Regions from separate parts of the Chelativorans sp. M5D2P16 genome, predicted to be linked through region 1. Evidence: predicted binding sites of a transcription regulator. Region 1 holds the regulator's gene; the other holds the start of a gene.
The links. Region 1 encodes PhoB, which activates phosphate uptake and scavenging genes when phosphate is short. Its sites were predicted from a motif close to TGTCATNNANCTGTCAT; they were not measured.

Region 1 (4,035 bases):
GCCGTGCGGGAAATCGCCCACGGGCGCGGGGGCTTCCAGCGCATCGCCGTGGCGGTGCAGGGCATTACCGACGCGGCGGGCACGGAAATGCTGTGGTCACCGATCACGCCGCACGACCGTTTGCGCCTGGGACCCGCCCTGGCGGAGGCGTTCGGCGTCCCCGTTACCGTTCAGAACGATTGCAACATGATCGCCGTGGCCTTGCGCTGGCTCTATCCGGAGCGCTATCGCGACAACTTCGTGGCCATTCTCCTGTCGCACGGCATCGGCATGGGACTGATGTTGAACGGACGGCTGTTCACCGGCACCGATTCCTCGGGCGGCGAGTTCGGCCACATGATCCACCGCCCGCAAGGCGCGCTGTGCCGCTGCGGGCGCCGCGGCTGCATCGAGGCCTATGCCGGTAGCTACGCCATCTGGCGCAGGGCACGCGGCCGGGACCTTTGGGAAAAGCCGATCGCCGACATCGACACGGCCGAGATGGGAGCTCTGGCCGGGCAGGCGCGCCAGGAGCAGGGCCCGGCACGCGCGGCGTTTCGGGAAGCGGCGGAAGCCATCGGCTTCGGCATCGGCAACCTGTTCGCCCTGATCGACCCCGCTCCGGTGGCCATCATCGGTCAGGGCACGGCGGCCTTCGATATCCTGGAGCCGAGGATCCGCGCCGCCCTTTCCGAAACGGCCGGCGGCCAGAACACCGGATCCGCGCATTTCGAGACCTGGCCGAACGAAACCCCCTTCATCCAGCACGGCAATGCCATGACCGCGCTGACCAGCCTCGACCGAGAGATGTTCGGTCCGGGCCTGCACGTGAACGGCAGCAGAAGCATCGCCTGAGGCAGCGTTTTCTCGGGACGCAGGTCAGGCCCGCTCCTCGCCGACGAATTTGCAATGCTCCACCATCGTCGACCAGGCGGAGCGGAATGAACCGGTGGTCGCAGTATTCCTCAAGATATCCCGAGGGAGCCGGAACGGCGCGTTGCGAAGATCCTGACCTTGCGAGATCAAAACGCGCGGCAGCAAGGGGTTTTCTCCTCAACTCTCCCTGATTGCGTAGCCGGCCCCGCGTATGGTGCGGATGACGTCGGGCAACCGGCCCTGGTTCACCGCCTTGCGCAAGCGGCCGACATGCACGTCCACCGTCCGCTCGTCGATATAGATCGTCTCGCCCCAGACATTGTCCAGAAGCTGACTGCGCGAGAAGACGCGGCCGGGATGCTGCATCATGAATTCCAGGAGGCGGAATTCTGTGGGCCCGAGCCGGATCTCGCTCTTGCGTCGATAGACGCGGTGGGATTCGCGGTCGAGCACGATGTCGCCGACCTTGAGCACAGTCGACAGCACCTCGGGCTTCGCCCGCCGCAGGAGCGCGCGGACCCGGGCGACGAACTCCGGCGTCGAGAACGGCTTGACCAGATAGTCGTCGGCGCCGGTGGAAAGCCCGCGCACACGGTCGCTCTCCTCGCCGCGCGCCGTAAGCATAATGATGGGCAGACGCTCGGTCTCCGAGCGCATCCTGAGACGCCGGCAAAGCTCGATGCCGGAGATCGCCGGCACCATCCAGTCGAGCACGAGCAGGTCCGGCACGTTCTCCTGCAGGCGCACCTCCGCCTCGTCGCCACGGTTGACCACCTCGACCTCGTAACCTTCGGCCTCGAGATTGTAGCGCAGCAGCACGCACAGCGGCTCGTCATCCTCGACAAGCATTACTTTCGGAGCGATCATCCCGGACCCTCCCGCTACTCATCGATCAACCGTCATCTGCGTCTCGTCCAGCTTGGGGCGCTGAACGGGCAGTTGTTCGCCGGTCAGGATATAATAGGCGTTCTCGGCGATGTTGGTTACGTGGTCACCCACGCGCTCCAAGTTCTTGGCGCAAAACAGGAGATGCGTGCATGCGGTGATGTTGCGCGGATCTTCCATCATATAGGTGAGCAGTTCGCGAAACACCGAGGTGTAGCGGGTGTCGATCTTCTCGTCCTCGTCGCGCAGCGCCGTGAGTGCAGCGGCGTCGCGCTCAGCGTAGCGCTCGACAACGGCCTTGACCTGGCTGAGAACCATGCCGGCCATGGTGTCGATCGAATGAGAAAGCTTGCGCGGGGCCGCTCCCTGCCCGACGGCGCCCACGCGCTTGGCGATGTTCTTGGCAAGGTCGCCGATCCGTTCCAGGTCGGCGGCCATGCGGATCCCGCCCACCACGGCGCGCAGGTCCTGCGCCATGGGCTGGCGCTTAGCGATCAGCGTGATCGCCCGCTCGTCGAGTTCGAGCTGCTTGGCATCCATAATTGCATCGTCGGAGACGACGCGCTGTGCCAGCCCGGTATCCGAGGTAAGCAGCGCCCGGGTGGCGGACTGCGTCATGGCGCCGGCAAGATCGCCCATATCGCGCAGCAGTCGATCGATATGCTCGAGATCCTCATCGAAGGAGGCGACGATATGCTCGGCCATGGATCTGTTCCCTTCTGAAATGCGTGGCGCGGCGGTCGGCTTAGCCGAACCGGCCGGTGATGTAATCCTGGGTGCGCTTGTCTTCCGGATTGGTGAACATGCGGTCCGTCGGTCCCTCCTCGACCAGATTGCCGAGATGGAACATGGCGGTGCGCTGCGAAACGCGAGCCGCCTGCTGCATCGAGTGCGTGACGATGACGATGGTGTAGTTCTCACGCAATTCGTCGATCAGTTCCTCCACCTTGGCCGTGGCGATCGGGTCGAGCGCCGAGCACGGCTCGTCCATCAGGATCACTTCCGGCGAGACGGCGATGGCGCGGGCGATGCACAGGCGCTGCTGCTGGCCGCCGGAAAGGCCGGTGCCCGGCTCGGTCAGCCGGTCCTTCACCTCATTGAACAGGCCGGCCTTCTGCAGGCTGGTCTCGACAACTTCGTCCAGCGCGGCCTTGCCGGAGGCGAGGCCGTGGATGCGCGGCCCGTAGGCGATGTTCTCGTAGATCGACTTCGGGAACGGGTTCGGCTTCTGGAAGACCATGCCGACCCGCGCCCTGAGTTCCACCACGTCGATACGCGGGCTGTAGATATCTTCGCCGTCGAGCGTGATCTCGCCCGTCACGCGGCAGATATCGATGGTGTCGTTCATCCGGTTCAGGCAGCGCAGAAAGGTGGACTTGCCGCACCCCGAAGGGCCGATGAGCGCAGTCACCTGGTTCTGGCGCACGTCGAGGCTGACACCGAACAGGGCCTGCTTTTCCCCGTAGAAGACGTTGACCCCCGAGCCGCGCATCTTCACGGTTTCGGTCCCGGTCGTTTCCTCGAGAGCGGTTTCGACGGCTGCTTCTGTCAACATGTTCATTTCCCTCACTCCGTTACCAGCGACGCTCGAACCGTTGCCGGAGATAGATGGCCACCGCATTCATGAATATGAGAAAGCCCAACAGCACGAGGATAGCAGCCGAGGTGCGCGAGACAAAACCGCGCTCCGGGCTGTCGGCCCAGATGAAGATCTGGGTGGGAAGCGCCGTGGCCGGCTCCATGATGCCCCCGGGCGGTGAGGTCAGGAATGCGTTCATTCCGATGAGCAGCAGCGGCGCCGTCTCGCCCAGAGCCTGCGCCAGGCCGATGATCGTGCCGGTGAGGATGCCCGGCAGCGCCAGCGGCAGGACATGGTGGAGGATGACCTCGTGCTTGGAGGCGCCGATGCCGAGCGCGGCCTCGCGGATCGACGGCGGGATCGACTTCAAGGCGGCGCGCGTGACGATGATCATGGTGGGCAGCGTCATGAGCGAGAGCACGAGCCCGCCGACGATCGGCGCGGAACGCGGCAATCCGAACACCTGGATGAACACCGCCAGACCCAGAAGACCGAAGACGATCGAGGGCACCGCCGCCAGGTTGTTGATGTTCACCTCGACGAGGTCGGTCCAGCGGTTCTTCGGCGCGAACTCCTCCAGATAGATCGCCGCGGCGATGCCGACCGGGAATGAGATCAGGAAGCAGACGAGGAGGGCATAGAAGGAACCGACGATGGCGCCGGCAAGGCCGGCCAGCTCCGGGAAGCGGCTGTCGGCGTTGACGAACAGCGCCCAG
Region 2 (4,035 bases), on a different contig from region 1:
GCCCATTCCAAGGGGCGCGGCTTCAACCTGTCGCAATCGGTGGATGGCGGGCTGACCTGGGGCGACAACCGGCCCGGCGCGCCGGCCGGCGCGGACGACGAGGGCACGGCCTGGCGCGTGCGCGGGCAGGTCGACCTCGAGGAGGCCGGCGCCGGCATCAAGGGCACGGTGGGTGGCTATTACGAGGAGAAGGAGGCGGGCTACGCCAGCCTCTTCGACCATGCCGGCGTCGACCGGCGCATCTGGGGCGCCCACGCCGACCTGGAGCTGACCGAGGATCTCGGTTTGAAGCTCGCCTATGACGACCTGAAGGACGGTGACGGGCGGGTGCGGCGCGACGGCACCGGCAGCGTCAGCTGGCAGTTCGACCGGCACTGGAAGGCCTCCTTCGGCGTCACCTATACGGAGATCATGTCGCCCTGGGCGAGGCGGGCCGGCAAGTCGGGCTATGACGGCAGCCGCGTCGATGCCGGTGTGCGCATCGACTACCGCTTCGACGACGACCGGCTGGTCTACGGCTTCGCGCAGGGCACGGTTCACCGCTCGCGCGACATCGACCGCAACGACCGGGTGGGCGTCGGCGCGGAATGGCGGCTGACGGAGAAGGTGGGGGTGACCGGCGAGGTCTCCTACGGCACGCACGGCATCGGCGGGCTGGCCGGCATCACCTATGACCCGACCGCCGACGACCACTACTATGTCGGCTACCGGCTCGACCCCGACCGCGCCTTCCAGCTCGACAACAGCCGCGACCTCTACGGCACCGACAAGGGCACCATCGTCGCCGGCATGCGCCGGCGCATGGGCGAGGCGGTGTCGGCCTATTCGGAAAGCAATTACGACCTCTACGGCAACCGCAAGTCGCTCACCCAGACCTATGGCGTCGTCTATACGCCCGACGCCCAGTGGACCGTCGACGCCGGGCTGGAGATCGGCCGGGTGCGCGACGACACGGTCTATGAGGGCAAAGCGCGCGAGGACTTCGACCGCTACGCGCCCTCGCTCAGCCTCGCCTACAAGGACGAGGAGGCGGGCATCAATGCGCGGGTGCGCGGCGAGGTCAGGATCGAGCGCTCCGACGACGGCACGCGCGACCAGAACTCCTATCTGTTCGCCGCCGGCCTCGGCTGGAAGACCAGCCCCGACTGGCGGCTGCTCGCCCATGTCGACGCGGTGGTCTCCGACACCAAGTCCAGCGAGGTCTTCTTCGCCGACACCGACTATGTCGAGGCCTCGCTCGGCTACGCCTACCGGCCGGTCGACAACGACCGCTTGAACGCGCTGTTCAAATACACCTGGCTCTACGACCTGCCGGGCAACAGGCAAGTGATCAGCGGTGCGACCGGCGATTCCCATGCGCCGGCCCAGCGCAGCCACATCCTGTCGGCCGACGTCAGCTACGACCTCGTGCCCTGGCTCACCATCGGCGGCAAATACGGCTTCCGCATCAGCGAGGTCAAATACCGCACCGGGCACGGTTCGCACACCGCCTTCGAGGAGGAATGGCAGAAATCCTCCGCCCATCTCGGCATCCTGCGCGCCGACCTGCATCTCATCAAGAAATGGGACCTGCTCGTCGAGGGCCGCCTCATGCACATCCCCGACGTCGACACCGAGTATGGCGCCCTCGCCGCCCTCTACCGCCATGTCGGCAACAACTTCAAGGTCGGCGTCGGCTACAACTTCGGACGCTTCTCCGACGACCTCAGAGACCTCACCCTCGACGACCAGGGCGTCTTCCTCAACGTCGTCGGAAAATTCTGACCGCGCTCTGCTCACGACCAGCGGAGGGGCATCTGAGAAGGCGGGAGTCCTCGCAGCTTATCCGGATCGGCATCGAGGCCGGTGGTTCGGGGTGTCGGCCTCTCGCCGACGCAAGGCTGTTCCGCAGCACAGAAATCGTGCTGCAATCTCTCGGGCTGTAACGGCGAAGAGAACCGCGCTGGACGCCACACTGCTCCCCTTCGCCGCCAGAGTCGGGCCGCCTTCAAGCTAGGATTCCGGCACCGCAAACAGGACGAACCCCGAGTTGTTGTCGGATGCGATCGCGATGTTCCGCGATCCACCCTAACGGCCAGTCAGTATTTTTGCGGCACGTAGAGCTCTCGCGGCAGGACGGCGCGTTCATATTCCGGATTGAACACGCGGTCGGGCAGCTCGATCTCCTCGTGCGGCACAGGCTCATAAGGGACCTGTTGCAGAAGGTGATCGATGCAGTTGAGGCGGGCCCGCTTCTTGTCATTGCCCTCGACGATGTACCACGGCGCCTCGGGGATGTTGGTGCGCGCGAACATCTCCTCCTTGGCCTTGGTGTAGTCCTCCCAACGCACCCGCGATTGCAGATCCATGGGAGAGAGCTTCCACTGCTTCATCGGGTCATGGATGCGCAACAGAAAGCGCAACTGCTGTTCCTCGTCGGTGATGGAGAACCAGTATTTGACGAGCCTGACGCCGGAGCGCACCAGCATGCGCTCGAACTCGGGTACGTCACGGAAGAACTCCTCCACCTGCTCCGATGTGGCGAAGCCCATCACCCGCTCGACGCCGGCACGATTGTACCAGGAGCGGTCGAACAGCACGATCTCGCCGCCCGCCGGCAGATGCGGCACATAGCGCTGGAAGTACCATTGCGTCTTTTCGCGATCGCTGGGCGCCGGCAGAGCGACGACGCGGCAGATCCGCGGGTTGAGGCGCTGTGTGATGCGTTTGATGACGCCGCCCTTGCCGGCCGCATCGCGGCCCTCGAAGATGACCACGATCTTCTCCTTGGTGTGCGCCACCCAATCCTGCAGCTTGATCAGTTCCGACTGCAGCCGGATCAGTTCGTGGAAATAGGTGCGGCGGTCGATCGTGTCCGGATGCGCCTTCTTGTAGATCTTCGCCAGTTCGAGCGAGAGGGCCGGCTCCGAAAGCTCAAGCTCGTAATCCTCATCAAGAGTGTCGTCCAACTCGGCTTTCAGCCAATCTTCCGCGCTCGTCCTTGCGTCGCTCTTCTCCATCTCTGGCCTCCGCATACGATGTCCACTGCCCTTTGCAGTTTGCCAACAACACCTACAGCCCGGGCATAACGATTTTATTGCAGAAGCAAGAGGCGCGGATCCGCCTGACAGAGCCGTAAACGCGGCGGTCACACGGCTGTTATCCACCGGTGGTAGCCGGTTTCCATTCAAAGGGGAGAGGCGGATGTCGCACACTGAAACACTCGATCAGGCATCGGCACGCGGTAGCAGCCGTTTACCGCAGTGGCTGGCGGTCATCGCTCTTGTCTACGTGCTTATCAGCGCGGTCAGCCTGATCGGCACGGGTTTCAAGGTGGCCACGGGCGGGCAGGCGCAGCAGCTTTTCAGCTTTGCCTCCAACCCCTATGTCGGGCTGGTGATCGGCATCGTCGCCACGGCACTGATCCAGTCCTCCTCGACCGTCTCGTCCCTGATCGTCGGTATGGTCGCCGGCGGCTTGCCGGTGGCGATCGCGATACCGATGATCATGGGCTCGAATGTCGGCACGACCCTGACCAATACGCTGGTCAGCCTCGGACATGTGCGCGACAAGGAGGAGTTCCGGCGCGCCTTCGCGGCGGCGACGGTTCACGACTTCTTCAACCTGCTCGCAATCGTCATCTTTCTGCCGCTGGAGATCATGTTCGGGCTTCTGCAACGGATCTCGGAGACGGTCGCGGGGCTGTTGGTGGGCGACGCCAACTATTCCATGTCCGGGCTGAACTTCATGAAGGTCCTGACCAAGCCCCTCGTCGGCACGCTCGAAGGCGTCTCCAACCTGCTGCCGGGCATTTTCGCGGGGTTGGCGATGGTGGTGATCGGTCTTGCCCTCATCTTCCTGGCCATCACCCAGATCGGCAAGCTTCTCAAGGTGCTGATGGTCGGCAGGGCAAAGGCGGTCATGCACAGCGCGATCGGCAAAGGGCCGGTTACCGGTATCTTCTCCGGGACCCTGGTTACGATATTCGTGCAGTCCTCGTCGACGACGACCAGCCTCATGGTGCCCCTGGCCGGGGCGGGCACCTTCTCCCTTCGA

Region 2: a site for PhoB is predicted at 3,126-3,142, ahead of SIN08_RS05735 (Na/Pi symporter). Genes of this name have one in related genera too.

Annotation. Positions count from the first base shown of each region.
Region 1 is NZ_JAXQNM010000038.1:66,906-70,940, forward strand. It holds gene SIN08_RS18070 (ROK family protein) at 1-834, shown strand, start outside; gene phoB (phosphate regulon transcriptional regulator PhoB) at 1,033-1,722, opposite strand; gene phoU (phosphate signaling complex protein PhoU) at 1,741-2,445, opposite strand; gene pstB (phosphate ABC transporter ATP-binding protein PstB) at 2,486-3,301, opposite strand; gene pstA (phosphate ABC transporter permease PstA) at 3,315-4,035, opposite strand, start outside.
Region 2 is NZ_JAXQNM010000011.1:20,618-24,652, reverse strand. It holds partial or broken gene SIN08_RS05745 (TonB-dependent receptor) at 1-1,764, shown strand, start outside; gene ppk2 (polyphosphate kinase 2) at 2,079-2,999, opposite strand; gene SIN08_RS05735 (Na/Pi symporter) at 3,184-4,035, shown strand, end outside.